DNA from 3 places in the Pseudomonas sp. NFXW11 genome. Region 2 is predicted to be linked to each of the others. Evidence: predicted binding sites of a transcription regulator. Region 2 holds the regulator's gene; each other region holds the start of a gene.
The links. Region 2 encodes sigma-54, which starts transcription at its own class of promoters, with help from an activator protein. Its sites were predicted from a motif close to ANTGGCATNNANNTTGCTNT; they were not measured.
Positions count from the first base shown of each region.

Region 1: the regulator sigma-54 is predicted to act here: its motif matches at 7,168-7,187, upstream of J4P02_RS10705 (CmpA/NrtA family ABC transporter substrate-binding protein).
Region 3: the regulator sigma-54 is predicted to act here: its motif matches at 3,323-3,342, upstream of J4P02_RS08580 (flagellar basal body rod protein FlgF).

Region 1 is NZ_JAGEKI010000005.1:263,262-272,931, reverse strand. Features, by position in the region: gene nirB (nitrite reductase large subunit NirB) at 1-1,842, opposite strand, end outside; gene J4P02_RS10720 (protein kinase domain-containing protein) at 2,136-3,803, opposite strand; gene J4P02_RS10715 (nitrate/nitrite transporter) at 3,811-5,022, opposite strand; gene J4P02_RS10710 (ANTAR domain-containing response regulator) at 5,250-5,825, opposite strand; gene J4P02_RS10705 (CmpA/NrtA family ABC transporter substrate-binding protein) at 5,841-7,052, opposite strand; gene J4P02_RS10700 (quinone-dependent dihydroorotate dehydrogenase) at 7,281-8,300, shown strand; gene rmf (ribosome modulation factor) at 8,435-8,650, opposite strand; gene rlmKL (bifunctional 23S rRNA (guanine(2069)-N(7))-methyltransferase RlmK/23S rRNA (guanine(2445)-N(2))-methyltransferase RlmL) at 9,197-9,670, shown strand, end outside.
Region 2 is NZ_JAGEKI010000013.1:40,723-50,392, reverse strand. Features, by position in the region: gene J4P02_RS19890 (KpsF/GutQ family sugar-phosphate isomerase) at 121-1,095, shown strand; gene J4P02_RS19885 (KdsC family phosphatase) at 1,095-1,619, shown strand; gene lptC (LPS export ABC transporter periplasmic protein LptC) at 1,629-2,201, shown strand; gene lptA (lipopolysaccharide transport periplasmic protein LptA) at 2,188-2,733, shown strand; gene lptB (LPS export ABC transporter ATP-binding protein) at 2,733-3,458, shown strand; gene J4P02_RS19865 (RNA polymerase factor sigma-54) at 3,640-5,133, shown strand; gene hpf (ribosome hibernation-promoting factor, HPF/YfiA family) at 5,213-5,518, shown strand; gene ptsN (PTS IIA-like nitrogen regulatory protein PtsN) at 5,531-5,995, shown strand; gene rapZ (RNase adapter RapZ) at 5,998-6,855, shown strand; gene J4P02_RS19845 (HPr family phosphocarrier protein) at 6,872-7,144, shown strand; gene J4P02_RS19840 (ZIP family metal transporter) at 7,174-8,067, opposite strand; gene J4P02_RS19835 (superoxide dismutase) at 8,101-8,712, opposite strand; gene J4P02_RS19830 (hypothetical protein) at 8,714-9,163, opposite strand; gene J4P02_RS19825 (class II fumarate hydratase) at 9,191-9,670, opposite strand, start outside.
Region 3 is NZ_JAGEKI010000004.1:148,364-158,033, forward strand. Features, by position in the region: gene J4P02_RS08565 (sigma-54-dependent transcriptional regulator) at 1-1,410, shown strand, start outside; gene J4P02_RS08570 (class I SAM-dependent methyltransferase) at 1,465-2,187, opposite strand; gene J4P02_RS08575 (hypothetical protein) at 2,184-3,050, opposite strand; gene J4P02_RS08580 (flagellar basal body rod protein FlgF) at 3,386-4,126, shown strand; gene flgG (flagellar basal-body rod protein FlgG) at 4,172-4,957, shown strand; gene flgH (flagellar basal body L-ring protein FlgH) at 5,019-5,714, shown strand; gene J4P02_RS08595 (flagellar basal body P-ring protein FlgI) at 5,730-6,839, shown strand; gene flgJ (flagellar assembly peptidoglycan hydrolase FlgJ) at 6,857-8,116, shown strand; gene flgK (flagellar hook-associated protein FlgK) at 8,127-9,670, shown strand, end outside.

The DNA.
Region 1 (9,670 bases), on a different contig from region 2:
CTTGCGAATGCCCAGCAGGTCGATGCGCTGGCCGCCGGTGACCTTGACCATGGGCACCTGGTACTTGTCGGCGACATCGGCGATGCGCCGCAGCTCCGAGGGGTTGGTCACCCCGCCCCACATCCGCGGCACCACCGAATAAGTGCCGTCCTTCTGGATATTGGCGTGGGCCCGTTCGTTGATCAGCCGCGACTGCGGGTCGTCCTTGGCCTCTCCGGGCCAGGTGGAAATCAGGTAGTAGTTCAGCGCCGGGCGGCAGGTGGCGCAGCCGTTGGGGGTGCGCCAGTTGAGGTAGCTCATGGCGCCGGAGATGGTCAGCAGGTGCTGCTCGCGGATTGCCTGGCGGATCTGTCCGTGGTTCAGGTCGCTGCAGGCGCAGATGGCCTTTTCGCTTTTCGGCTTGACGTCCGCCGCGCCGCCCACGGTGTTGATCAGGATCTGCTCCACCAGGCCGGCGCAGGAACCGCAGGAGCTGGCGGCCTTGGTGTGTTTCTTGACCTCGTCGACGCTGAACAGCCCCTGTTCCTGGATGGCCTTGACGATGGTGCCCTTGCACACGCCGTTGCAGCCGCAGACTTCGGCGCTGTCGGCCATGCTCATGGCCTTGTCCTGGCCCTGGTGGCCGACATCCCCCAGGGCCTGTTCGCCGAACATCAGGTGATCGCGGATTTCACCAATGCCGTGCTGTTCGCGGATCTGCCGGAAGTACCAGCCGCCGTCTGCGGTGTCGCCGTACAGGCAGGCCCCCACCAGCACGTCGTCCTTGATCACCAGCTTCTTGTACACCCCGCCGATCGGGTCGGCGAGGGTGATGGTCTCGGTGCCGTCGCCGCCCATGAAATCGCCGGCGGAAAACAGATCGATGCCGGTGACCTTCAATTTGGTCGAAGTCACCGAGCCCTGGTAGCGGGCGAAGCCCAGCTGGGCCAGGTGGTTGGCGCAGACCTTGGCCTGCTCGAACAGCGGCGCCACCAGGCCGTAGGCGATGCCCCGGTGGCTGGCGCATTCGCCGATGGCGTAGATGCGCGGGTCATAGGTCTGCAGGGTGTCGTTGACCAGGATGCCGCGGTTGCAGGGCAGGCCGGCGCGTTCCGCCAGTTCGGTGTTGGGGCGGATGCCGGCGGCCATCACCACCAGGTCGGCAGGAATGATCTCGCCATTCTTGAACTGCACCGAGCCGACCCGGCCATTGCCGGCATCGATCAGGGCCTGGGTCTGTTCGCTGAGGCGAAACTTCAGCCCGCGGCTTTCCAGGGCGCTTTGCAACAACTGGCCGCTGGTCTGGTCCAGCTGCCGCTCCAGCAGCCATTCCCCCAGGTGCACCACGGTCACGTCCATGCCTCGCAGCTTGAGGCCGTTGGCGGCTTCCAGGCCCAGCAGGCCGCCGCCGATCACCACCGCGTGCGTGTGGGTCTTGGCGGTGTCGATCATCACCTGGGTGTCGGCGATATCGCGGTAGCCGATCACGCCCTGCAGGTCCTTGCCGGGAATCGGCAGGATAAAGGGTGTGGAGCCGGTGGCGATCAGCAGGCGGTCGTACTCGGCTTCGCTGCCATCCTCGGCGATCACCCGGCGGCGGATGCGGTCGATCTCCACCACCTTGCGGTTGAGCAGCAGCTTGATGTCGTGGTCCAGGTACCAGTCCAGGTCGTTGAGGACGATGTCCTCGAAGGTCTGCTCGCCGGCCAGCACTGGCGACAGCAGGATGCGGTTGTAGTTGGTGTGGGGCTCGGCGCCGAAGACCGTGATGTCGTACAGGTCGCTGCTGAGCTTGAGCAGCTCTTCCAGGGTGCGGACCCCGGCCATACCGTTGCCGATCATCACCAGCTTGAGTTTCTTCATGGGCTTCTCCGGAGTCCAGGCGCGGCAGTGAGGCCTGGCTCGACAAAATTCATGCAAACAAAAAAGGCGTCCCGTCAGTGGCCTGACGAGGACGCCTTTGTCCGATCCCGTTCTCTCGGGAAGCCTGTCTTCGTCGTTGAAGGCCAGGCTTGATGTCTGTTGCAGGAAACAATGCAGCGCTTGTGCCAAGTTGCCCGAACCCTGGTTTCAGTGGGCTTTGCCGGGTGATTTCGCGGCCCAGGCACTGCGTGTTGCACCGATTCAAGGCAGGCCGCACTTTTTCGGCGCCGTATTCAACGCAGCAGCAGTACCAGCAGCACCAGGTTGAGCAACAGCGCCGCCAGGGCCAGGCCGCGCCAAGTCTTCAGCGGTTCGCGCTCCAGCAAGGGCCGTGGCCGGGTGCTGAGGCTGCGGCGCTCGCCCTGTTCCAGCACCAGCAGCCATTGCTCGGCGGTTTCATAGCGTTGTGCCGGGTTGCTGTCGAGTGCGCATTCCAGGCTCTGTTCCAGCCATTCCGGCAGGTCCGGGCGATAGTGTCCGGGGCTGGCCGGCACGCCGAAGCGCGGGCGCTGGAAGGCTTCGATCTCGCCGTGGGGGTAGTGCCCGGTAAGCAGGAAATACAGGCTCACGCCCACCGCATAGAGATCCTGTTGAGGGCTCGGGGGCTCGCCGTTGTAGGCTTCCGGCGCGATAAAGCTCGGGGTGCCGGGCAGCAGGTGCGAAGGGTCCGCCGACAACCCGGGGCAGTAGGCCAGGCCGAAATCCAGCACCCGCAGTTCGCCGTCGTCCCCCAGCAGCAGGTTTTCCGGCTTGAGGTCGCGGTGCAGGATTTGCCGCCGATGCAGCAGGCCGATGGCCCGCAGCAGGCGCTCGGCGAGGCTCTGCCACTGGTCCAGGGGCAGCGGGCCCTGGGCCTGGAAGAGTTGCGCCAGGGTCCGGCCGGGGTATTCGCGCATCAGGTAATACAGGTACTGGCGCCCGCTGCCGCCATGGACCTGGGGAAAGTGCCGGCCGGCGATGCGCCGCAGCAGCCATTCCTCGGAGAGCAGCGCCTGGCAGGCGGGCAAGTCGTCACGCAGGTTTTCGGGCAGGGTTTTCAGCAGCCAGGCCTGTTGCTGTTCATCGCGTACCCGGTACAGCAGGGATTGCTGGCTGTGGCTGACCAGCGCCTCCACCTGCCAGCCCTCGAAGCGTTGCCCGGGCTTGAGGGGCGGCGGCAAGGGCCACTGCTGCAGGTGCAGCAGGGCATCGCCGATGCTTTCTTCGCCCAGTTGCTCGACCCGTACCAGCAACGCGCTGGCGTTGTCCTGGCTGCCGGCCAGGTGCGCCGCGCTGACCAGGGTGTTGACCGCGCTGTCCGGCTCAGGCTGGTCCCGCAGGATGGCGGCGATGGCGCTGTCGCCCAGGGTGGCCCAGACCCCGTCGCTGAGCAGCAGGAAGCTTTCGCCCTGGCGCAGTTCGCCGTCGAGGAAGTCCACGATCAGGTGCTGGTCCAGGCCCAGGGCGCGCTTGAGTACGTGCTGCATGCCCGGTTGCTCCCAGACGTGGTCCTCGCTGATGCGTTGCAACTGCCCCAGGTGCCAGCGATAGACCCGGCAGTCGCCGACATGGGCCAGGGTGAAGCGCCGCCCGCGCAGCACCAGGGCACTGAGGGTGGTGAGCAGGGGCTGGCCGCCGCCGTTGGCCTGCAGCCAGCGGTTCTGTGCCACCAACAGGCGTTCCAGGGCTTCGGCCACGGCCCAGGTTTCCGGGGTGGCGTAGTAGTCCAGGGCCAGCGCCTGCAAGCTCGAGCGTGCAGCCAGGCCGCCATCGGCGCATTGGCTGACGCCGTCGGCGATGGCGAACAGCAGGCCCTTGCTCGCCGCCAGCTCCGGCACCGGGGTGACCCGGCGCAGGGCGTCCTGGTTCTCGCTCCGTGGCCCGATGGCGCTGGCCTGGGCGTGGCTCAGTTGCAGACCCATAACGCGCTCAGACCCGTGCCGCAGTCACGGCCGCCGAGCCCCAGGTGGTTCTCCAGCGACGCTTGACCCCATGCAGGCCGAACCAGGCGAGCACCCCGAGGCTGGCGAACAACCACAGCGCCAGTTGATAGCTGCCGGTGCTCTGCTTGATTGCGCCCATGCCCGCGGCCAGGGCAAAGCCGCCGATGCCGCCGGCCATGCCGATCAGCCCGGTCATCACCCCGATTTCCCGGCGAAAGCGCTGGGGCACCAGCTGGAATACCGCACCATTGCCGGCACCCAGGCCCAGCATGGTGCACACGAACAGGGCCAGGGCGGCGTAGGAACTGGGCAGGTTGAAACCCACGATGGCGATGCACAGCACCGCCACGCTGTACATCGCCAGCAGGGTGCGGATACCGCCGAAACGGTCCGCCAGGGCGCCGCCCAGGGGGCGCATCAGGCTGCCACCGAAGACGCAGGCGGCGGTGTAGTAGCCGGCAGTCACCGGGCTCAGGCCGTACTGGTCGTTGAAGTAGCCGGGCAGGGCGCTGGCCAGGCCGATGAAGCCGCCGAAGGTCACGCTGTAGAAGAACATGAACCACCAGCTGTCCCGGTCCCCCAGGGCCTTGAAGTAGTCGCCCATGGATTTGGCGCGCGGGCGTTCGGGCGCGTTGCGCGCCAGCCAGGCGAACAGCGCCAGGGTCAGCAGCAAGGGGATCAGGGCGAAGCCGAACACATTGCTCCAGCCATAGGCCGCCGCCAGCAGCGGGGCAATCAGGGCCGCGAACACGGTGCCGGAGTTGCCGGCCCCGGCGATGCCCATGGCCTTGCCCTGGTGCTGTGGCGGGTACCACTGCGAGGCCAGGGGCAGGGCCACGGCGAAGGAGGCCCCGGCCATGCCCAAGAACAGCCCCAGCAGCAGGGCCTGTTCATAGCTGTGGATGCCCAGTTTCCAGGCGCCGAACAGCGCGCCGATGACGATCACCTGGCCGATCAGGCCGGCGCTCTTCGGCGTCAGTCGATCGGCCAGCAGGCCCATGATGAAGCGCAGCACTGCCCCGGCGAGGATCGGCGTGGCCACCATCAGCCCGCGTTGCTGGGTGCTCAGGTGCAGGTCGGCGGCGATCTGCACCGCCAGGGGGCCCAACAGGTACCAGACCATGAAACTCAGGTCGAAATACAGGAAGGCCGCGAACAGGGTCGGGGTGTGGCCGGATTTCCAGAAGCTTGAATTCATCGCGCACCTCAGCTGATAAGAGTCGTTGGAATCGTCTTGAGCCTGCAGGTGGAGCGCCGCCACGGCCGCGCCACCGACCCCGTTCAATGGGGCCAAAACGCAAAAAACGTCGGCACCCGGCTCGCGGTGGGCGAGCAGGGGGCGCGACGTCTTTGTCGTAGGTGGGCAACCGCCGTTGGTTACCGGTGTGGATGGGATAGCAAGAGCCGCGCCAATCCGCGGCGCGCTCAGCCCAGCAGTTCCTGCATGGCGATGATCTGTTCCGCCACCTGGATCAGCTTCTGCTGTTTGCTCATGGCCTGGCGTCGCATCAGGGTGTAGGCCTGTTCTTCGTCACAGTCCTTCATCTTCATCAGCAAGCCCTTGGCCAGTTCGATGCGCTTGCGCTCCGCCAGTTGCTGGTCCCGGGCCTGCAGTTGCGCGCGCAGCGCCTGGTCGCTTTCAAAGCGCGCCATGGCCACGTCGAGGATCGCTTGCAGGCGCTGTACCTGGATGCCCTCGACTATGTAGGCACTGACCCCGGACTTGATCGCCTGGCGCATTACCTGGGGGTCGTGCTCGTCGGTGAACATCACGATGGGCCGGGGTTGGTCGCGGCTGACCAGCACCACTTGTTCCATGACATCGCGGCCGGGTGACTCGGTATCGATCAGGATCACGTCCGGACGCACCGTTTCGACGCGGCCTGGCAGGTCGATGGTCAGGCCGGATTCGTCGATCACCTCGAAACCGGCCTGGCTGAGGGCAGCCTTGAGCCGGCCGACTTTCTTCGCCGTGTCGTTGATCAGCAGGATACGCAGCATGTTCGCGGGCTCCGGTCAGCGCTGGGCGACAAGGGAAGGCGTGTCGTTGAGGGCATGCAGGTGGAAGCTGCGGGCATAGGCAGCCGGTTGCGAGCCATCCCAGACCTTGCCGTCGATCAGCTGGCTGCTGCGCATGTCCTGGCCCCAGGCGGCGATACCCAGGGCCGAGGCCGCTTCGCGATACAGCTCAAGCTGCTGCACCTGGCGGGCCACGCCCAGGTAGTCCGGGTCTTGGCGCAGCAGGCCCCAGCGGCGGAACTGGGTCATGAACCACATGCCGTCGGACAGGTAGGGCAGGTTGACCGCGCCTTGCTGGTGAAAGCGCAGGGCGTGGGGGTCCTGCCAGCGGTTGCCCAGGCCATCGTCGTAGTCCCCCAGCAGCCGTGGCTCGATGCAGTCCAATGGCGCGTCCAGGTAGTCGGCGGCGCTCAGCAGGCGGGCGGTGCTGCGGCGGTTTTCCGTACTCTGTTCGATAAAGCGGCTGGCTTCGAGGATCGCCATCACCAGGGCGCGGGCGCTATTGGGGTATTGCTCGACGAAGGCCCGGGTGCAGCCCAGGACCTTCTCCGGGTGGTCGGGCCAGATCGCCTGGCTGGTGGCCAGGGTGAAGCCCAGGCCTTGCCGCACCGCGCTGGCGCTCCAGGGTTCGCCGACACAGAAACCGTCGATGCGCCCGGCCTGCAGGTGCTCGACCATCTGCGGCGGCGGCACCACTACGCTGTCCACATCCCGCAGCGGGTGGATGCCCTGGCTGGCCAGCCAGTAGTACAGCCACAGGGCGTGGGTGCCGGTGGGAAAGGTCTGGGCGAAGGTCAGCCGTGCCCGGCTCTGGTGCACGTGACGGTCCAGTGCTTCAGGAGTGGTCACCTTGAGCGCTTGCAGTTCCCGGGACAGGTTGATGCTCTGGCCATTCTGGTTCAGGCCCATGAGCACCGCCATATCGCAGGGGCTGGTGCCGCCGATGCCCAGGTGCACGGCGTAGATCAGGCCGTAGAGGCTGTGGGCGGCATCCAGTTCACCGCTGGCCAGCTTGTCCCGCAGGCTGGCCCAGGAGCTCTGACGCTTGAGGTTCAGGGTCAGGCCGTAGGGCTGGGCGAAGCCCTGGGTGGCGGCCACCACCAGCGAGGCGCAATCGGTCAGGGCCATGAAACCCAGGTCGAGCGTGGACTTTTCCGGGGCATCGCTGCCGTGGACCCAGGCCAGGGGGTTGTGGGGGCGTTCGCTCATGGGGGCACCTTGGATGAAAAAGCGTCGTACCCGCTGCCGAGCAGAGCCCGGGCGGATGCCGACGCCGTTGTCCTGAGGCCCGGGCCGCCATTGGCCCGGGTCTGATGCGGCGAGCGGTGCAAGGCATATGCCAGCGAGCCCGGGATTTCATTCTGCGCCTCGCCTGCAAGCCCCGGGCGCGGCTATAATCGGCGCCTAATTTCGCCGCCAACCGAGTTCACCCCGCCCATGTATACCCTGGCCCGCCAGCTGTTGTTCAAACTCTCCCCGGAAACCTCCCACGATCTGTCCCTGGACCTGATCGGCGCGGGCGGGCGTCTGGGGCTCAACGGTCTGCTGTGCAAGGCCCCGGCGCCGTTGCCGGTCAAGGTCATGGGCCTGGAGTTTGCCAACCCGGTGGGCCTGGCGGCCGGCCTGGACAAGAATGGCGCGGCCATCGACGGCTTCGCCCAGCTGGGCTTCGGTTTCGTCGAGATCGGCACCGTCACCCCGCGTCCGCAGCCGGGCAATCCCAAGCCGCGAATCTTCCGCCTGCCCGAGGCACAAGCCATCATCAACCGCATGGGCTTCAACAACCTGGGGGTCGACAACCTGCTGGCGCGGGTTGCGGCCGCGCAATACAAGGGCGTGCTGGGGATCAATATCGGCAAGAACTTCGATACCCCGGTGGAGCGGGCGGTGGACGACTACCTGATCGGCCTGGACAAGGTCTATGCCCATGCCAGCTATGTCACGGTCAACGTCAGCTCGCCCAATACCCCGGGCCTGCGCAGCCTGCAGTTCGGCGATTCGCTCAAGCAGTTGCTGTCGGCCTTGAGCCAGCGCCAGCAGGAACTTACCGCGATCCACGGCAAGCGCGTGCCCCTGGCGATCAAGATCGCCCCGGACATGAGCGACGAGGAAACCCAGGAAGTGGCCCGGGCCCTGCTGGAAACCGGCATGGACGCGGTGATCGCTACTAACACTACCCTCAGCCGCGAAGGCGTCGAAGGCCTGGAGCATGGCGAGGAGGCGGGCGGCCTGTCCGGTGCCCCGGTGCGCGACAAGAGCACTCACACGGTCAAGGTGCTGGCGGCCGAGCTGGCCGGGCGCTTGCCGATCATTGCCGTGGGCGGCATCACCGAAGGTCAGCATGCGGCTGAGAAAATCGCCGCCGGTGCCAGCCTGGTGCAGCTGTACTCGGGCTTTATCTACAAGGGCCCGGCGCTGATTCGCGAGTCGGTGGATGCCATCGCGGCGATGGGCTGAGAGGGGCAGAACAGTACGCGGGCATAAAAAAGGGCTCCTCGAAGGAGCCCCTGGGCCGAAGCCCGCCGCCCGGATGGGGCGTGCGTGGTTAAGTTGTCATCTATTCAAGTTTTAGGTGTCGGAATGTGCCCTGATCAGCCGACAGCGCGAAGTTCGTTGAGTCTGTGGATGCCCGCAGTGCCTGTCATACCGTCCCAGTTGTCGCCGCGTCCTTCGCGCCAGCCATTGATCCAGGCTTGGCGTACCGACGGTAGAGTAAATGGGCAAAGCTCACGGGACTTGCCATTAACGCCATACTGATAACCGCGTAGAAACGCTCTTTCCAACGGATCACGCTTTAGTCTTCTCATAGGGTGTTTCCCTCACTTGTTGACTGTCATATGTCCCGTCGACCTTCTTCTGAGGTCGGGCAGATTGTCTCTGCCGTTGGTGCTCGCTGCCGGCGTGGCGAGCCTTGATGTTGACACCGTTGCGGCGCCAACCTGTGTTGAGTTCTAACCAATAGGTCACAGCAAGTGAATGATCGTTTTGTCATAAGGACGTAACGATAATGCTGTCCAGGCCATAAGCCGGGAGCGGTTCTGTATCGGCTTTGTCATGCAAGGCCCGCAGTGCCAAGCCTCTGACTAGATGATGAGGTTAATGCTTTAGTGAGAATGTCGAACGGTTGCACTCAACTACTATTCGACGAAGGGTCGACTTATGTCATTTTGTTGCCCTGACTTTTTTATCTGTCCCGACCTCTAAGCTCTTTTGCCCTGCAAAAAAGCGCATTGGTCGGGGTGGGACGGCACAGTTTCGTGCCACACGAGCGTTCTTGAAGAAAAGCGCTTGATTGAAAACCGAGCGGGCAATGCGTTGCCCGTTCACTTATTGCCAAAGGCCCTGGTATTCCCATGTCGGATCGTTACGAACTCTTCCTCACCTGTCCCAAAGGCCTCGAGGGCCTGCTGATCGAGGAAGCCGTCGGGCTTGGCCTTGATGAGGCGCGTGAACACACTTCTGCCGTACGCGGCCTGGCCGACATGGAGACGGCCTATCGCCTGTGCCTGTGGTCGCGCCTGGCCAACCGGGTGCTGCTGGTGCTCAAGCGCTTCCCGATGAAAAACGCCGAAGACCTCTACAACGGCGTGCTGGATGTCGACTGGCAGGACCATATGCTGGCCGACGGCACCCTGGCGGTGGAATTCAGCGGCCATGGTTCGGGTATCGACAACACCCACTTCGGCGCCTTGAAGGTCAAGGACGCCATTGTCGACAAGCTGCGCACCCCCAGCGGCGAGCGGCCGTCGGTAGACAAGCTCAACCCGGACCTGCGCATCCACCTGCGCCTGGACCGCGGCGAAGCCATCCTGTCCCTGGACCTGTCC
Region 2 (9,670 bases):
GGACAGGCAAAAGCCCGGCCATGCTGTGGCCCCTTCGACAAAGGCTGACGAACTTGCGTGAGGGATTTGTTCATTACCGCTATAATCGCCGCCTTTTCATCGGGCTATACGATTTCAGACATGAGCCAATCCAGCGACCTGATTCAATCAGCACAACGCACCATCCGCCTCGAACTGCAGGCAGTAGAAGGCCTGCTGCCCCATATCGACGCGGATTTCGTACGCGCTTGCGAGATGATTCTGGCCAGCAAGGGCCGCGTAGTAGTGGTCGGCATGGGCAAGTCGGGGCATATCGGCAACAAGATTGCCGCCACCCTGGCCAGCACCGGAACCACGGCATTCTTCGTCCACCCGGCCGAAGCCAGCCACGGCGACATGGGCATGATTACCCGCGATGACGTGATCCTGGCCCTTTCCAACTCCGGTTCGACCAACGAAATCGTCACCCTGCTGCCGCTGATCAAGCGCCTGGGCATCCAGCTGATCAGCCTGACTGGCAATCCCGAGTCACCGCTGGCCAAGGCCGCCGACGTCAACCTCAATGCCCATATCGAGCATGAAGCCTGTCCGCTGAACCTGGCCCCGACCTCTTCCACAACCGCTGCCCTGGTAATGGGCGATGCCCTGGCCGTGGCCCTGCTGGAAGCCCGCGGCTTCACCGCCGAAGACTTTGCCTTCTCGCACCCCGGTGGCGCCCTGGGCCGCCGCCTGCTGCTCAAGGTGGAACACGTGATGCACGAAGGCAGCGAGTTGCCGCAGGTGCAGCGCGGCACCCTGCTCAAGGACGCGCTCATGGAAATGACCCGCAAGGGCCTGGGCATGACCGTGATCCTGGAGGCCGACGGCCGTTTGGCGGGAATCTTCACCGACGGCGACCTGCGTCGTACCCTGGACCGCGCCATCGACATCCACCAGGCCAGCATCGACTCGGTGATGACCCCTCATGGCAGGACCGCCCGTGCCGATATGCTGGCCGCCGAAGCCCTGAAGATCATGGAAGACCATAAAATCAGCGCCCTGGTGGTGGTGGACAAGGATGATCGGCCGATTGGAGCCTTGAACATGCACGACTTGCTGCGCGCGGGAGTGATGTAATGAGTGCCGACCTGCTGCAACGCGGTAAAAACATCAAGCTGGCGGTGTTCGACGTCGATGGCGTACTGACTGACGGGCGCCTGTACTTCCTCGAAGACGGCAGCGAATTCAAGACCTTCAACACCCTCGACGGCCAGGGCATCAAGATGCTGATGGCGGCCGGGGTGCAAACCGCGATCATCAGCGGACGCAAGACTCCGGTGGTGGAGCGTCGGGCCAAGAACCTCGGCATTCCCCACCTGTTCCAGGGCCGTGAAGACAAGCTGGTGGTCCTGGACCAGCTTCTTGCCCAACTGGGCCTAAGCTATGAACAGGTTGCCTATTTGGGCGACGACCTGCCTGACCTGCCGGTGATCCGCCGCGTAGGCCTGGGCATGGCGGTGGCCAACGCCGCCCGCTTTGTTCGCGAGCACGCCCACGGCATCACCGCAGCCCGTGGCGGCGAAGGCGCCGCCCGCGAATTCTGCGAGCTGATCCTGCAAGCCCAGGGTCGCCTGGACGCAGCCAACGCCGCTTATTTATAGAGCCAGACCATGCTAAGCAAAAAGATTCGCAACATTCTGGTCTTCGGGATCATCGCCCTGCTGTTCGCGGCGGTCGGTTACTGGAACATCAGCCCCGAACGCTTCCTCGACAAGCCGGTGGTGCAGGTCGATGAAAACGCCATCGACTATTTCGTGCTCAACGCTCGCAGCGTGCAGTACCTGCCCGACGGCAAGCTGCAATACGAAATGACCTCGGACAAGGTCGAGCACATCAAGGCCAGCGAAGTGACCCTGCTGACCAAGCCAGACTTGCAGATGTACCGCGGCACCACCTTTCCCTGGCATGTGCAGAGCGAGCGCGGCGAGGTCAATCCGGACGGCACCGAGGTCGAGCTGATCGACTCGGTACGGGTTTCCCGCACCGACGAGCACAACCGCAACCTGCTGATCACCACCAGCCGCATGACAGTATTCCCGCAGAAGCAATATGCGCAGACCGAGCAAGCCGTTAGAATCGACGGCGCCGACGGCGTGACCACTGCCAAGGGAATGAAAGCGTATTTGAAAGACGGCAGGATGAACCTGCTATCGAACGTAAGAGGACAGTATGAGGCTCGTTAAAACCCTCCCTATTTTGCTCAGTCTGGGCGCAGCACTGGGAAGCGTGAGCGCCTGGGCTCTGCCGAACGATAGCCAACAGCCGATCCGCATCCAGGCCGACGACGCCCAGCTCGACGACAAGAACGGCGTGGCCACCTATAAGGGCGATGTGATCATCACCCAGGGCTCGATGAAGATCACCGGCAACACCGTGACCATCACCCGCTCCAAGACCGGTGAAATCGACGTGGTGACCTCGGTGGGCAACCTGGCCTATTTCGAGCAGTTGCAGAAGCAGACCGACCCCAAGCCGGTCCAGGCCTATGCCGTAACCATCCAGTACCATGCCCAGCAGAACCGCATCGTACTGATCGACAAGGCCAAGGTGATCAACGACGGCAACACCACCGAAGGCGAGAAGATCGTCTACGACACCGTCAAGCAAGTGGCCAACGCCGGTCGCGCCAACGGTAACTCGGTCACCGCTCCGCGTCCGCGGATCGACATGGTCATCCAGCCGAAAAAGAAAACCGACGAGCAAAAGGCCCAGTAATGGCAACTCTGAAAGCCCAGCACCTGGCCAAGAGCTACAAGAGCCGCCAGGTCGTGCGTGATGTCAGCCTGTCCATCGACAGCGGCCAGATCGTCGGCCTGCTCGGCCCCAACGGCGCCGGCAAGACCACCTGCTTCTACATGATCGTCGGCCTGGTCCAGGCCGATCAGGGTCGCGTGCTGATCGACGACCTGGATGTCAGCCACCAGCCAATGCACGGTCGCGCCCGCGCCGGCATCGGCTACCTGCCCCAGGAAGCCTCGATCTTCCGCAAGCTGTCGGTGGCCGACAACATCATGGCCATCCTCGAGACCCGCAAGGAGCTCGACAAGGCCGGCCGTCGCCAGGAGCTGGAAAGCCTGCTGCAGGAATTCCACATCAATCACATCCGCGACAACCTCGGCATGAGCCTGTCCGGTGGTGAACGCCGCCGCGTGGAAATTGCCCGCGCCCTGGCCACCGCGCCCAAGTTCATCCTGCTCGACGAACCTTTCGCCGGCGTGGACCCGATCTCGGTCGGCGATATCAAGCAGATCATCCACCACCTCAAGGCCAAGGGCATCGGGGTGTTGATCACCGACCACAACGTCCGGGAAACCCTGGACATCTGCGAGACCGCCTATATCGTCAACGACGGGCAACTGATCGCCGAGGGCGACTCCGAAACCATCCTGGCCAATGAACTGGTCAAGGAAGTCTATCTGGGCCATGAGTTCCGCCTGTAACGCCTGAGGTGTTGGGCTGCACGCCAGGGCGCAGGAACAGTAAAACCCCACAAAGTTTATTGTTACAGCGCTCTAGGCAAACACTTCAGTTTCAGGCATATAATTTGCTTATGTTTGGCGCTCCGGCGCCCTGTAGTGGATGGCGCATGTGCGCCGGCAAATAAGGTGTTAAGCCCCTGCCATGAAACCATCGCTAGTCCTCAGAATGGGCCAGCAGCTGACGATGACACCGCAGCTGCAACAGGCCATCCGCCTGCTCCAATTGTCGACCCTGGACCTGCAACAGGAAATCCAGGAAGCCCTGGAGTCCAACCCGATGCTCGAACGCCAGGAAGAAGGCGACGACTTCGACAACAGCGACCCTTTGGCCGACAACACCGAGTCCAAGCCCAACACCGAAATCCAGGAACCCTCCTACCAGGAAACCGCCCCCACGGTGGACAACCTCGAGGACGGCGAATGGAACGAGCGCATCCCCAACGAACTGCCGGTGGACACCGCCTGGGAAGACGTCTACCAGACCAGCGCCAGCAGCCTGCCCAGCAGCGATGACGACGAGTGGGACTTCACCACCCGCACCTCCGCTGGCGAGAGCCTGCAGAGCCACCTGCTCTGGCAACTGAACCTGGCGCCCATGTCGGACACCGACCGGCTGATCGCCGTGACCCTGATCGACTGCATCAACAACCAGGGCTACCTCGACGAAACCCTCGAGGAAATCCACGAAGCCTTCGATCCGGAACTGGACATCGAGCTGGACGAGATCGAAGCCGTCCTGCACCGCATCCAGCAATTCGAACCGGCCGGCATCGGCGCCCGCAACCTGGGCGAATGCCTGCTCCTGCAATTGCGCCAGCTGCCGCCCAAGACCCCTTGGCTGGCCGAGGCCCAGCGCCTGGTCAACGACTATATCGACCTGCTGGGCAGCCGCGACTACAGCCAGCTGATGCGCCGCATGAAGCTCAAGGAAGACGAGCTGCGCCAGGTTATCGAACTGGTGCAGAGCCTCAACCCGCGCCCGGGTTCGCAGATCGAATCCAGTGAAGCGGAATACGTGGTGCCGGACGTCATCGTACGCAAGGACAACGAGCGCTGGCTGGTGGAGCTGAACCAGGAATCGGTGCCGCGCCTGCGGGTCAATGCCCAGTACGCCGGTTTCGTCCGGCGGGCCGACACCAGCGCCGACAACACCTTCATGCGCAACCAGTTGCAAGAGGCCCGCTGGTTCATCAAGAGCCTGCAGAGCCGCAACGAAACCCTGATGAAGGTCGCCACCCAGATCGTCGAACACCAGCGCGGCTTCCTCGAGTACGGCGATGAGGCAATGAAGCCCCTGGTCCTGCACGACATCGCCGAGGCGGTGGGCATGCACGAGTCGACCATTTCCCGGGTCACCACGCAGAAATACATGCATACCCCACGGGGTATTTATGAACTGAAATACTTTTTCTCCAGCCACGTCAGCACCTCGGAAGGCGGTGAATGCTCGTCCACCGCGATCCGCGCAATCATCAAGAAACTGGTGGCTGCGGAAAATCAGAAAAAGCCGTTGAGTGACAGCAAGATCGCTGGTTTACTGGAGGCACAAGGCATTCAGGTAGCCCGCCGCACCGTCGCCAAGTACCGCGAGTCCCTCGGGATCGCGCCGTCCAGCGAACGCAAGCGGTTGATGTAGGCACCGGGCTCGCCACAGCGTTTCAGGGGCAGGCAAACCAGCCTGCCGCTTTATGCACTGGCAACGAAGGAGAAGCTGTATGCAAGTCAACATCAGTGGACACCAACTCGAAGTGACCGAACCTCTGCGCGTCTATATCGGCGAGAAACTCGACCGGCTGGAGCGCCATTTCGACAAGATCACCAATGTGCAGGTCACCATGGCTGTCGAGAAGCTGAAGCAGAAAATCGAAGCCACCCTGCACATCCACGGTGGGGAGGTCGTCGCCAATGCAGAACATGACGATATGTATGCCGCAATCGACCTGCTCACGGACAAGCTTGACCGCCAACTGAAAAAGCATAAGGAAAAGCAACTCCACCTTCTCCAAGGCACGGGTCGCTAACACTCCCCTCCCATGATCCGACTTGAAAGCATCCTGACCCCCGGCCGTTCCCTGGTGAACGTGCCGGGCGGCAGTAAAAAACGCGCCCTCGAACAAATTGCCAACCTGATCAGCCGTGAAGTGCCCGATCTGGAGATGCAGGATGTCTTCGAGAGCCTGATCGCCCGTGAAAAGCTCGGTTCCACCGGCTTTGGCAACGGCATCGCCATTCCCCACTGCCGCCTCAAGGGCTGCGAATCGCCCATCAGTGCCCTGATGCACCTGGATGCACCCATCGATTTCGACGCCATCGACGGCGCCCCGGTCGACCTGCTGTTTGTCCTGCTGGTCCCGGAAGCCGCCACCGATGCGCACCTGGAGCTGCTCCGGCAGATAGCCAGCATGCTCGATCGCAAGGAAGTCCGTGATCGCCTGCGCAGCGCCACCAGCAACCAAGCCTTGTATCAGGTTGTCCTGGACGAGCAGAACGGTCATTAACCATGCGCCTGATCATCGTCAGTGGCCGTTCCGGCTCAGGTAAAAGCACCGCCCTCGATGTTCTCGAGGACCACGGCTACTACTGCATCGACAACCTCCCGGCCGGCTTGCTACCAGAACTGGCCGAGCGCGCGTTGATCCACACTGAGCTGGCACAACCGCTGGTGGCGGTGTCCATCGATGCCCGCAACCTGCCCAGCCATCTGTCGCGTTTCCCCGAATTGCTGGAGGAAGTACGCAGTCGGCATATTCAGTGCGATGTGCTGTACCTGGATGCCGACGAGGAAACCCTGCTCAAGCGCTTCTCGGAAACCCGCAGGCGCCACCCCCTGAGCAGCGCCAATCGCTCCCTGGCCGAAGCCATCGAGGATGAAACCAAACTGCTGGGGCCGATCGTCGATCTGGCCGACCTCAAGGTCAACACCACCAATCTGAACCTCTACCAGTTGCGCGACACCATCAAGCTGCGGCTGCTGAACCAGCCTGAGCCCGGTACCGCGTTCCTGGTGGAATCCTTCGGTTTCAAGCGTGGCATGCCGGTGGACGCCGACCTGGTGTTCGATGTGCGCTGCCTGCCCAACCCCTACTGGAAGCCGGAACTGCGCGCCCAATCCGGGCTCGACGCCCCAGTGGCCGAGTACCTGGCCGCGCAGCCGGATGTCCAGGAGATGTTCCACGACATCGAAAGCTACCTGCTCAAGTGGCTGCCACGCTTTGCCGCCAGCAACCGCGCCTATGTGACCATTGCCATTGGCTGCACCGGCGGGCACCACCGCTCCGTATACCTGACCGAACGCCTGGGCCAGGTCCTGCAAAAAACCCTGAAGAACGTCCAGGTTCGCCACCGCGACCTTAGCTGAAAGGATCTACCCCGCGATGCCAGCTCTGGAAATCGAGATCATCAACAAACTGGGCCTGCATGCCCGTGCCTCGGCCAAGTTCGTCGGCGTGGCCGGGCAGTTCCCTTGCCAGATCCGCGCCGGTAGAACGGCCGAGTCCATGGTCGATGGCAAAAGCATCATGGCCATGATGATGCTCGCGGCCGGCAAGGGCACCAAGATCCACCTGAAGACCGAAGGTGAGCAGGAGCAGGAAGCACTGGACGCGCTGGTGGCCTTGATCAACAACTACTTCGACGAAGGCGAGTAAGCCCGGCCGGGCTGCTGGCCAGCAGGCACTCAGCCGAGCGCCGTATCCATCACCATCATCAGGCAGAAGCCGATGCACAGGCCAAGGCTGGCGAGCTTCTCATGGCCATTGCGCCGCGACTCGGGAATCACTTCGTGAGTCACCACCAGCAGCATGGCACCCGCCGCCAGGGCCAAGCCCAGCGGTAGAAGCAGTTCCGCCAGGCTCACCAGCCAGGCACAGAGCAAGGCAAATACCGGCTCCACCAGCCCCGAGGCGGCACCGATCAGGAACGCCTTGACCCGCGACATCCCGGCCCCGGCCAGCACCAGCGCAATCACCAGCCCCTCGGGCACATCCTGCAGGGCAATGCCCATGGCCAGGCTGTCGGCATCGGCCATGCCACCACCGGCCGACACCCCCACCGCCATGCCTTCGGGAATGTTGTGGGCAATGATGGCAAACACAAACAGCCAGATGCGCGGAGGGATGAGCGGATGCTCCGGCGTGCCCATCAAGGTTTCGGGACTGGCGCTGGAAATCTTCCGATCCACCAGGAACAGGGAGAAGGCCCCCAGCAGGATGCCGGCGCACACCAGGCCACTGGAGCCCCAGGCGGACAGCCCCAGACCCTGGGCTGCGGCGATGCCGGGAACGATCAGCGAAAACGCCGTGGCCGCCAGCATCACCCCGGCACCAAAGCCCAGCAAGGTATCGCTCAGGGCCAGGGGCATCCTGCGGATCACCAGCACCGGAACCGCCCCCAGCGCCGTACCCAGGGCGCAGATCGAGCCACCCTGCAACGCCCGCAGCAGTCGCGGCTCCAGGTCCAGCCAGTGCAACCCCTGGGCCACCAGCAAGGCAGTGCCCGCCAGCAGCAAGAGCGAGCCGAAGGCATAACGAAACATCCGCCCGCTGCTGATCGCCAGTGTTTCAGTGCCCATATTCGGCCTTAGGTCTTGTTATGAAAGGGGGTATCAGGCCATCGCCGCCTGGTAGCGCTGGGCAACTTCCGGCCAGTTGATGACGTTGTAGAAGGCGCTGATGTATTCCGGCCGACGGTTCTGATAGCGCAGGTAGTAGGCATGCTCCCATACGTCCAGACCGAGGATAGGCGTATTGCCATTCATCAGCGGGCTGTCCTGGTTACCGCTGCTTTCCACCACCAGGCGTTTCTCCGGAGTCACGCTGAGCCAGGCCCAACCGCTGCCGAAGCGGGTCAGCGCAGCCTTGGTGAACGCCTCCTTGAAACTTTCGAAACCACCCAACTGCTGCTCGATGGCCTGGCCCAGCGCGCCCTCCGGCTTGCCGCCGCCGGCGGGGGTCATGACCGCCCAGAACAGCGAGTGGTTGGCATGACCACCACCCTGGTTGATCACCGCGGCACGCAGCTTCTCCGGTAATTGCTGGACGCTGGCCACCAGTTTCTCCACTTCCCAGCCCGCCCACTCGGTGCCTTCCACCGCGGCATTGAGGTTGTTGATATAGGTCTGATGGTGCTTGCTGTAGTGGATCTCCATGGTTTGCGCATCGATATGCGGTTCCAGGGCATCGTAGGCGTAAGGCAGTGCAGGCAAGGTAAAGGACATATCAGTGGGCTCCATAAGAAGGATTGCCGGGCAGCGGGTGATCAAGGGGCAAGCGCGTGACATTGCCGTCCAGCAAACGCTGAGTGCGGGGGTACTTGCCGTGCTCAGCAATGAAATTGAGCAGCTCGACGTAGGTCTTGCTGCTTTGCCGCAGCGCCGCTTCCCGCAGCGCCAGGGGCAGGAGCGGGTCCTGCAGGGTCTGCAACAGCAACTGGTGGATGGCGCAGAGGTACTCCGCGCTCTCCTCCGGCTGGTTCAGGCGTAGATGCAGGTCCGCCAGGTTGTGATGGGAAATCACACAGGCCGCCACCGCTTCGTCGGCATCTGCCCAACGCTGGAACAACACCTGGGCCAGGGCCAGGGCTTGCAGGTAGAACTCGCGGGCATCCACCAGCTCGCCCTGGATAAACAGGCGATTGGCCCTTTCGATCGTGCGTTTCCAGTGTTCCATGGTGAACCTCCAAAGCGCTGTCGAGGGTTACACGCCGCCTGCCGTGAGCTTTTCCGGATCCAGCAGAACCTCCAGCTGGCTGCGCGGCAGATCGGTGTGCTCAAGCGCCACATCGATCACCGGGCGCCCTTGCTTGTAGGCGGTCTTGGCGATTTCCGCGGCCTTCTGGTAGCCGATGATCGGGTTCAAGGCGGTGACCAAGATCGGGTTGCGCGACAGCGCTTCCTTGAGCTTGGGTTCGTTGACCTTGAAGCTGGCGATGGCCTTGTCTGCCAGCAGGCGGCTGGAACTGGCCAGCAACTCGATGCTGCTCAAGAGGTTCTGGGCAATCACCGGCAGCATCACGTTGAGTTCGAAGTTGCCCGACTGCCCGGCCACGGTGATGGTGCTGTCGTTGCCGATGACCTGGGCCGCGACCATGGCCATGGCTTCAGGAATCACCGGATTGACCTTGCCCGGCATGATCGAGGAGCCCGGTTGCAAGCCTTCCAGCTCGATCTCGCCGAG
Region 3 (9,670 bases), on a different contig from region 2:
CAGTTCCAGGCCCTGCGGCCGAAGTTTGAATCCATCGCCGGGGTGTTCGGGGTCAAGCGGGTCGGGCTGATGCCCAGCGAACGCCGGCACATGGAACTCAATGCCTTGCTCGGGGCCCTGGAATTCCCGGTGCTGTCGATTGACATGGGCGGTTCCATAGTCGCCGCCAACCGCGCTGCGGCGCAGTTGCTGGGGGTGCGGGTGGACGAAGTGCCGGGCATTCCGCTGTCGCGCTATGCCGAGGATTTCGACCTGCCGGAGCTGGTGCGGGCCAACCAGTCGCGGATCAACGGGCTGCGGGTCAAGGTCAAGGGCGACGTATTCCTGGCGGACATCGCGCCGCTGCAATCCGAGCACGATGACAGCGAGGCCATGGCCGGCGCGGTGCTGACCCTGCATCGTGCGGATCGGGTCGGGGAGCGTATCTACAATGTGCGCAAGCAAGAGCTGCGCGGTTTCGACAGCATTTTCCAGAGCTCCAGGGTGATGGCCGCGGTGGTGCGCGAGGCACGGCGCATGGCGCCTCTGGATGCACCGCTGCTGATCGAGGGCGAGACCGGCACCGGCAAGGAATTGCTGGCCCGCGCCTGCCACCTGGCCAGCCCCCGTGGACAGTCGCCGTTGATGGCCCTGAACTGTGCCGGGCTGCCGGAATCCATGGCCGAGACCGAGCTGTTCGGCTATGGCCCGGGAGCCTTCGAAGGGGCGCGGGCGGAAGGCAAGCTCGGGCTGCTGGAGCTGACCGCCGGCGGCACCCTGTTTCTCGATGGGGTAGGGGAGATGAGCCCGCGGCTGCAGGTCAAGCTGCTGCGCTTCTTGCAGGACGGCTGCTTCCGTCGGGTGGGTAGCGACGAGGAGGTGTACCTGGATGTGCGGGTGATCTGTGCCACCCAGGTGGACCTCTCGGAGCTCTGTGCCCGGGGCGAATTCCGCCAGGACCTGTATCACCGGCTCAATGTGCTGTCCCTGCATATTCCACCGCTGCGCGAATGCCTCGATGGCCTGACCCCGCTGGTGGAGCATTTCCTCGACCAGGCCAGCCGGCAAATCGGCTGCCCGTTGCCGCGCCTGGCGCCGGCGGCCATGGAGCGCCTCAGTCACTACCATTGGCCGGGCAATGTGCGGCAACTGGAGAACGTACTGTTCCAGGCGGTTTCGCTGTGCGATGGCGGCACGGTCAAGGCCGAGCATATTCGCCTGCCGGACTACGGCGCGCGCCAGCCCCTGGGCGAGTTCTCCCTGGATGGCAGCCTGGAGCAGATTGTCGGGCGCTTCGAGAAAGCGGTGCTGGAAAGCCTGTATGCCGAGCACCCCAGCAGCCGGCAGTTGGGCAAGCGCCTGGGGGTGTCCCACACCACCATCGCCAACAAGTTGCGCCAGTACGAGGTCGGCAAGGACGCCGCCGAATGAAAAAAAACCCGCGGTTCAGGCGGGGCTTTTTGTTTGGCGCTTTATGGCGTGGCTTCAGATATGGAAGTAGCCGACGCAGGAGTCAAAAGGCAGGCGCTTGAGTTCGATCTTGTTCATGTCGAACACCTCGCGCAGGGCCTTGGTTTCGCCCGGGAAGTTGCGGTAGGCGACTTCGTCCAGCACCACGATGGCGCCTTTTGGCATGTACGGCAGGAAGGTTTCCAGGGCCACCTTGGTCGGTTCGTACAGGTCGGTGTCGAGGATCAGCATGGCCACCACCAGGTCCGGGCGCGACTTGACGAACTCCGGCACGGTCTTGCAGATGTCGCCCTTGACCAGCTCGCAGCGCGGGATGCGATTGACCGGACGCAGCAGGTCGTTGGCATCGATCATGTCCTGGATCAGCGACTGGTCGGTGTCGGAGAACATGCTTTCGTTGATGTCGGCCGGGTCTTCGTCCTTGTTGATGCTGGTGAAGCCCTCGAAGGTGTCGAAGCCGACGATCGAACGGTTGATGGCATAGGGTTCGAGAATCATCGACAGGTGCATGTAGAGCATCAGCGAGTTGCCCTTGTACACGCCGCACTCGACGATCGCGCCCGGGATATCCATGACCTTCTTGAACAGCTCCATGCGCGACAGCGCGGCAGTGACGTTGATGCGGTTGGCGAACACGAACGGTGCGTCGGCCACGTACTCGGCATCGACTCGCTTGAGAACCCCGGCGCGGGTGGCGTTGTATTCGGCTTCAGCGGGGGTCAGGCGACGTTTGGTCATGGTTTGAATCCTTGGAAATTCGAGAAGTCGTGGGCGTGGAAATAGTCTTTGAAGCCGGCGCCGACGTCCGGGCAGGCGCTGTCGACGTTGGGGGCTCCACGGTGGTGCTGCAGGTCGTCAAGGTGCATCAGGCGGAAGTCCACGCTGAAGCGGGTGTGTTCGGTATGGTTGGCCACCGTGCCGTGCAGGTGCGAGCCGGAGAAGGTCAGCATCTCGCCGCTGTTGCCGGCGATGCGGATTTCCGCCGAGTCGTCGATCTCCCCCAAGGGCACCGGGTGCACTCGCACTTCTTCGGTCAGGTTGTCCTTGGCCTTGTGCCGCTGGTTGTTGATCCAGTCGTTCAGGCTCCATTCGCTGGAGGTGTTGGGCACGGGTTTTTCGAAGTAGCCGGGGTTGATCATCATGGTCTGGTCCGGGCTGATGGTGTAGACCGGCATCCAGGTGTTGATCTGGCAGTCGACGCTGCCGTACCAGCTGTCGCGATGAGGCTTGTAGGCGTAGCTGACGCCAGCGTGCAGGTAGTCGTAGTTGGGCACCACCCGCAGGCGCGGCACGTCGAAAATGTATTCCCGGGGGTCGAGGTTGATCTCGTGAATAAAACCCAGGATCAGGTCCTTGACCCGCTGGCTGTTGGTGAACTGGCCCTTGAGCCGAGTGACCCTCGCAACGAACTCCTCGACCGGCATCATGCGGTGCAGTGCCTGGTGGTTGGTTTCGCCATCGAAGGCCGCGGTGATGCTTTCCTTGGCGAAGCCGCAGAGTTCCTTGGCGGTGTTCAACTGGGTGTCGAGAAAGACCGATCCGCGATAGATGGCTTCCTTGAAATCAGCGGTCTTGGCCAACTGATTGAGGTACAGGTTCACAGGGGCTCTCCTAGGCAATCACTGGCTTAAGTGTCGGCCAGTGTGAAGCAAACTGAAGTCACGCTGTTCTGGCGCATCTGCGAGTCCTAGCAAGATCCGTTCACAGTTCGCGGATTTCCGACCGGCACTTTTGCAGGCCGCGACCGAGACTTGCCGTTTGCGGCATAAGTCCGCCGTTTTTTCGTCTCTTTGGCCGCCGCAAAAAGTGTCTGGATGGCGCCAGAGTCCCGGCCGGCATGGCGCGCATTGCCGGCGGTTAAAGTTGGTGCAGAAATTGCTTAGGCCTTGCCCACTACCGCGTGGGGCGGCAAACGCCCGGCAGATGAGGAACGATTGTGGACAAGTACCTATATGTGGCGATGACCGGTGCCAGCCAGAACGCTCTGGCGCAAAAGGCCCATGCCAACAATCTGGCGAACATCTCCACCAACGGTTTCCAGCGGGACCTGGAGCAGGCTCGGGCGATGCCGGTGTTCGGTGACAGTTTTCCGGCGCGGGCCTTTGCCATGAGCGAGCGTCCGGCGACGGATTTCACTCCGGGCTCGCTGGTGCAAACCGGTCGTGAGCTGGATGTGGCTGTCAGTGGCAAGGGCTGGATCGCCGTGCAGAGTCCTGATGGCAGCGAAAGCTATGTGCGCACCGGCAGCCTGAATGTCGATGCCCTGGGCGTATTGCGTGCCGGCAACGGCATGCCGGTGATGGGCAATGGCGGGCCGATCGCCGTGCCGCCGGAGCAGCAGATCGAAGTCGGCCAGGACGGCACCATCAGCATCCGCGCCATGGGCGAGGGGCCGCGGGTGATGGCCGAGGTCGATCGCATCAAGCTGGTCAATCCGGACATCAAGAACCTGAGCAAGGGGCTCGACGGTTCGATCAAAACCAAGGACGGCCAGCCGGCCCCGGCCGACGCCAATGTGCAACTGGTCTCCGGCTTCCTCGAGTCGAGCAACGTCAATGCCGTGGATGAGATGACCGCGGTGCTGGCCTTGTCCCGGCAGTTCGAGCTGCACGTGAAAATGATGAACAGCGCCAAAGAAGACGACCAGGCCATGGCTCGGGTCTTGCAGATCAGCTAATTACCAGTACCTGGCGCCGTAAAACAGGCGCAAGAGGAGAATCGAATGCTTCCGGCTCTATGGGTTGCCAAAACCGGTCTGTCCGCCCAGGACACCAACCTGAGTGTGATTTCCAACAACCTGGCGAACGTCTCGACCACAGGCTTCAAGCGTGATCGTGCCGAGTTCCAGGACCTGCTGTACCAGATCAAGCGCCAGCCCGGTGCCCAGTCGACCCAGGACAGCGAACTGCCGTCCGGCTTGCAGGTCGGTACCGGTGTGCGCATCGTCGGCACCCAGAAAAATTTTTCCGCCGGCAGCCTGCAGACCACCCAGCAGCCGCTGGACCTGGCCGTCAATGGCCGTGGTTTCTTCCAGATCCTGCAGCCCGATGGCACCACGTCCTACACCCGTGACGGTACCTTTCACCTGAACTCCAACGGCCAGATCGTCACCGCCAATGGTTTCGCCCTGGAGCCGGCCATTGTCGTCCCCGACAATGCGCAGACCTTCACCGTGGGCCAGGACGGCACCGTGTCCATCACCGTTGCCGGCAACCCGGCTTCCCAGGTGATCGGCAACCTGCAGACCGCTGACTTCATCAACCCGGCCGGCCTGCAGGCCCTGGGCAACAACCTGTTCCTGGAAACCGCCGCCAGCGGCGCGCCGCAGATCGGTACTCCAGGTCTCAACGGTTTCGGCACCACGCTGCAGAACACCCTGGAAGCCTCCAACGTCAGCACCGTTGAAGAGATGGTCAACATGATCACCACTCAGCGCGCCTACGAGATGAACTCCAAGGTGATTTCCACCGCTGACCAGATGCTCTCGTTCGTAACGCAGAAGCTGTAATCAAGTCTTGAGGGCGCCACGGGTAGCAAGTGGCGCACCGGCAACATCGTGAGGAAGGGTCATGAATCGGTTTATGTGTGTTCTAGCGCTGGGTGGGAGTGTCGTGCTCGCGGGCTGTGTCGCCCCGCCACCCAAGCCCAATGACCCTTATTACGCCCCGGTGCTGCCGCGCACGCCGCTGCCTTCAGCGGCCAACAACGGTTCGATCTACCAGGCCGGTTTCGAGCAGAACCTGTACGGTGACCGCAAGGCGTTCCGGGTCGGTGACATTATCACCATCACCCTGAACGAGCGTACGGCGGCCAGCAAGGGCGCCAACTCGGCCCTGACCAAGACCAGTACCAACAGCGTCGGCCTGACTTCGCTGTTTGGTGCCGTGCCCAATACCAACAACCCGTTGGGCAGCGGCGACCTGAGCCTGAATGCCGGCTACAGCGGCAACCGCGCCACCAAGGGCGACAGCAAGGCGGCTCAAAGCAACAGCCTGACTGGCTCGATCACCGTGACCGTGGCCGACGTGCTGCCCAACGGCATTATTGCTGTGCGCGGCGAGAAGTGGATGACCCTCAATACCGGCGATGAGCTGGTACGTATTGCCGGCCTGGTACGGGCCGATGACATCGCCACGGACAACACCGTGTCCTCGACCCGGGTGGCGGATGCGCGCATCACCTATTCGGGCACCGGCTCGTTCGCCGATGCCAACCAGCCTGGCTGGTTCGACCGTTTCTTCCTCAGCCCGCTGTTCCCTTTCTAGGTGATGAGAAGCCTCATGTTTAACTTCAAGCACCTGATGGCGGCTGCCTTGTTGCTGTCCACTTCCCTTGGCGTCCAGGCCGAGCGGTTGAAGGACATCGCCAGCATTTCCGGCGTGCGTTCCAACCAGTTGATCGGCTACGGCCTGGTGGTCGGGCTCAATGGCACCGGCGACCAGACCACCCAGACCCCGTTCACCCTGCAGACCTTCAACAACATGCTGTCGCAGTTCGGCATCAAGGTGCCGCCGGGATCGGGCAACGTGCAGCTGAAGAACGTCGCCGCGGTTTCGGTGAGTGCCGACCTGCCGGCCTTCGCCAAGCCGGGGCAGCAGGTGGATATCACTGTGTCGTCCATCGGTAACTCCAAGAGCCTGCGCGGCGGCACCCTGTTGCTGACGCCGCTCAAGGGTATCGATGGCAACGTCTACGCCATCGCCCAGGGCAACCTGGTGGTGGGCGGTTTCGATGCCGAGGGGCGCGACGGTTCGAAGATCACCGTCAACGTGCCGTCGGCTGGACGGATTCCCGGTGGCGCCTCGGTGGAGCGTGCCGTGCCCAGCGGTTTCAACCAGGGCAACAGCCTGACCCTGAACCTCAACCGTTCCGACTTCACCACCGCCAAGCGCATCGTCGACAAGATCAACGACATGCTCGGCCCGGGCGTGGCCCAGGCCATCGACGGCGGTTCGATTCGGGTCACCGCGCCGCTGGACCCAAGCCAGCGGGTGGACTACCTGTCGATCCTGGAGAACCTGGAAATCGATCCGGGACAGGCGGTGGCCAAGGTCATCATCAACTCCCGTACCGGCACCATAGTGATTGGCCAGAACGTCAAGGTGTCGCCGGCAGCGGTGACCCACGGCAGCCTGACCGTAACCATCACCGAAGACCCGATCGTCAGCCAGCCCGGCCCGCTGTCCAACGGCCAGACTGCCGTGGTACCGCGCTCACGGGTCAATGCCCAGCAGGAAGCCAAGCCGATGTTCAAGTTCGGCCCGGGCACCACGCTGGATGAAATCGTCCGTGCGGTGAACCAGGTGGGCGCTGCTCCCGGCGACCTGATGGCGATCCTCGAAGCCTTGAAACAGGCCGGCGCCTTGCAGGCCGACCTGATAGTGATCTGAGGGCCCTGACCGTGACCATGGATATACGTAAGAGCGGCCTGACCGCCAGCGGCGACTCCGGATCCTACGCCGACCTCAATCGCCTGCAGCAACTCAAGGTGGGTGACAAGAACGGCGAAGCCAACGTGCGCAAAGTGGCGCAGGAATTCGAGTCGCTGTTTATCAACGAGATGCTCAAGTCCATGCGCAAGGCCACCGATGTGCTGGCCCAGGACAATCCGCTGAACACCCCGGCGGCCAAGCAGTACCAGGATATGTACGACCAGCAGTTGGCGGTCTCGCTGTCCCGCGAGGGCGGCGGTATCGGCCTGGCCAATGTGCTGGTGCGGCAGATGATGAAGAATCAGCCGAGCCGTCCGGCGGATGGCTCGACGCCTGCTGCGGCGACGGTCGCCACGCCGACCCCGATTGCCGCCGGTACCACCGCCCAGGATGGCCCGTTGAGTCGGGTCAATGGCCAGCGGCCGATGTGGGCGTCAAGGGCTCAGGACCCAGTGCGTACCACTGTGGCGCACAACGATATGGTGCTGCTCAATCAGCGTCGCCTGTCGCTGCCCAGCAAGCTCACCGATCGCCTGTTGACCGGCATCGTGCCGTCGGCCGGCGGCGCCCTGGAGGGCGCTGCGCAGAACGCCGCGCCAACGCGCAACACGGCGGCTGCTGATGCGGTGCTGCGGGGTGAATGGCGGGTCAGTCAAGGTTACGCGGCGGCCCAGGGCAAGATGCGCATTCACGGCCGTGCCGTGGCCCAGCCGCCGCTGGCGCCGGCCAAGCGCGCCTTCGGTTCCTCCGACGAATTCGTCGCCACCATGCTGCCGATGGCGCAGCAGGCGGCCAAGCGCATTGGCGTCGACCCACGCTACCTGGTGGCCCAGGCCGCGCTGGAAACCGGTTGGGGCAAGTCGGTGATGCGTCAGCAGGATGGCAGCAGCAGCCATAACCTGTTCGGCATCAAGGCCGGCCGCAGTTGGCAGGGCGGCCAGGCGCGAGCCATCACCAGTGAGTTCCGCAATGGGCAGATGGTCAAGGAGACGGCAGCGTTCCGTTCCTACGATTCCTACCAGGACAGCTTCCACGATCTGGTCACCCTGTTGCAGAGCAACAATCGCTATCAAGAAGTGCTGAAAGCGGCCGATAGACCAGAACAGTTTGTTCGCGAGTTGCAAAAAGCCGGGTATGCAACGGACCCGGATTACGCAAGCAAGATTTCGCAGATAGCCAAGCAGATGAAGAGCTACGAGAACTACGCTGCGGCGGGCGTTTCCACGAATTTATAAGGTCTGAATCATGAGTTTGCTCAATATCGGGATGTCGGGGCTGGCTGCCAGCCAATCGTCGCTGGTGACCACCGGTAACAACATTGCCAACGCCGACACTGCCGGTTACTCGCGCCAGCAGACCGTGCAGGGCACCAAGGCTTCCGGCCAGTTCGGCAATGTCTTCATCGGCACCGGTACCACCCTGGCGGACGTGCGCCGGGTGTACAACAGCTTCCTTGATTCGCAGCTGCGCACCGCCACCTCGCTGAACAGTGACGTGGCGGCCTACCAGGGGCAGATCACCCCGGTGGACAAGCTGCTGTCCGATAGCGGCACCGGCATGACCGGCGCCCTGACCAAATTCTTCGCCTCGCTGCAGAACCTCAATGCCAAGCCCACCGACGAGGCTTCCCGGCAGTTGCTGCTCAGCGATACCCAGGCGCTGAGCAACCGTTTCAACTCGGTATCCACCCAGCTCAACCAGCAGAACACCGATATCAACGGCAGCTTGTCGAGCATGGCCGATCAGGTCAACAAGCTGGCTGGCACCGTGGCTCAGCTCAACCAGAAGATTTCCGAGCTGTCGACCAACGGCGGCGGCATGCCCAATGACCTGCTCGACTCGCGTAACGAGACCATACGCCAGCTGTCGACCTTTATCGGCGTGCAGGTTTCCGAGCGTGGCTCCAGCCTCGACCTCTACCTGGGTAGCGGCCAGCCGCTGGTGATGGGCAATACCAGCAATTCCCTGGAAGTGGTGGCGGGCAAGGACGATCCGACCCGTTCCGTGCTGCAGATCAACCGCGGCAACACCTCGGTCGATATCACCAACGTCACCACCGGTGGCGAGATTGGCGGCCTGCTGCGCTATCGCAGCGAAGTGCTGGACCCGGCCATGAACGAACTGGGGCGCGTGGCCCTGGTGGTCGCCGACCAGATGAACAGCCAGATGGCGCAAGGCATCGACAAGAACGGCAATTTCGGCGGCAACCTGTTCAACGACATCAACAGCGCGCGGATGATCAGCCAGCGCAGTATCGCCAGCACCGGCAACAACGGCGCTTCTGGCAACTTCGATGTCACCATCAAGGACAGTGGCAAGCTCACCGCCAGCGACTACACGGTGACCTTCAGCAGCGCGACCGACTACAGCGTCAAGCGCTCCGACGGCACCGACCTGGGCAGTTTCAGCACCACCACCAGCCCGGCGCCGGTGATCGATGGTTTTGCCCTGAACCTCAATGGCGCGGCCGCTGCCGGTGACAGCTTCAAGATCACCCCGACGCGCAACGCTGCGACCACCATCCAGACCGAAATGACCGACGCCAAGCGCATCGCCCTGGCCGCGCCGTTGAAGGCCGAGATCGGTTCCGGGGTCAAGAGCTCGCTGAGCATTAGCTCGCAGCCGTCCCTGGTGGTGCCGATCGACAACTACAATGCTGCGGCCAAGCTCGAAATGCAGACCGCGCTGAAGAATTCCGGGCCGGTCAAGGTGGTGTTCAACGCGCCGGCCGGTGGCAGCCAGACCTACGACTACTTTGACGCCAAGGGCAACAAGATGGGTAGCGGCTC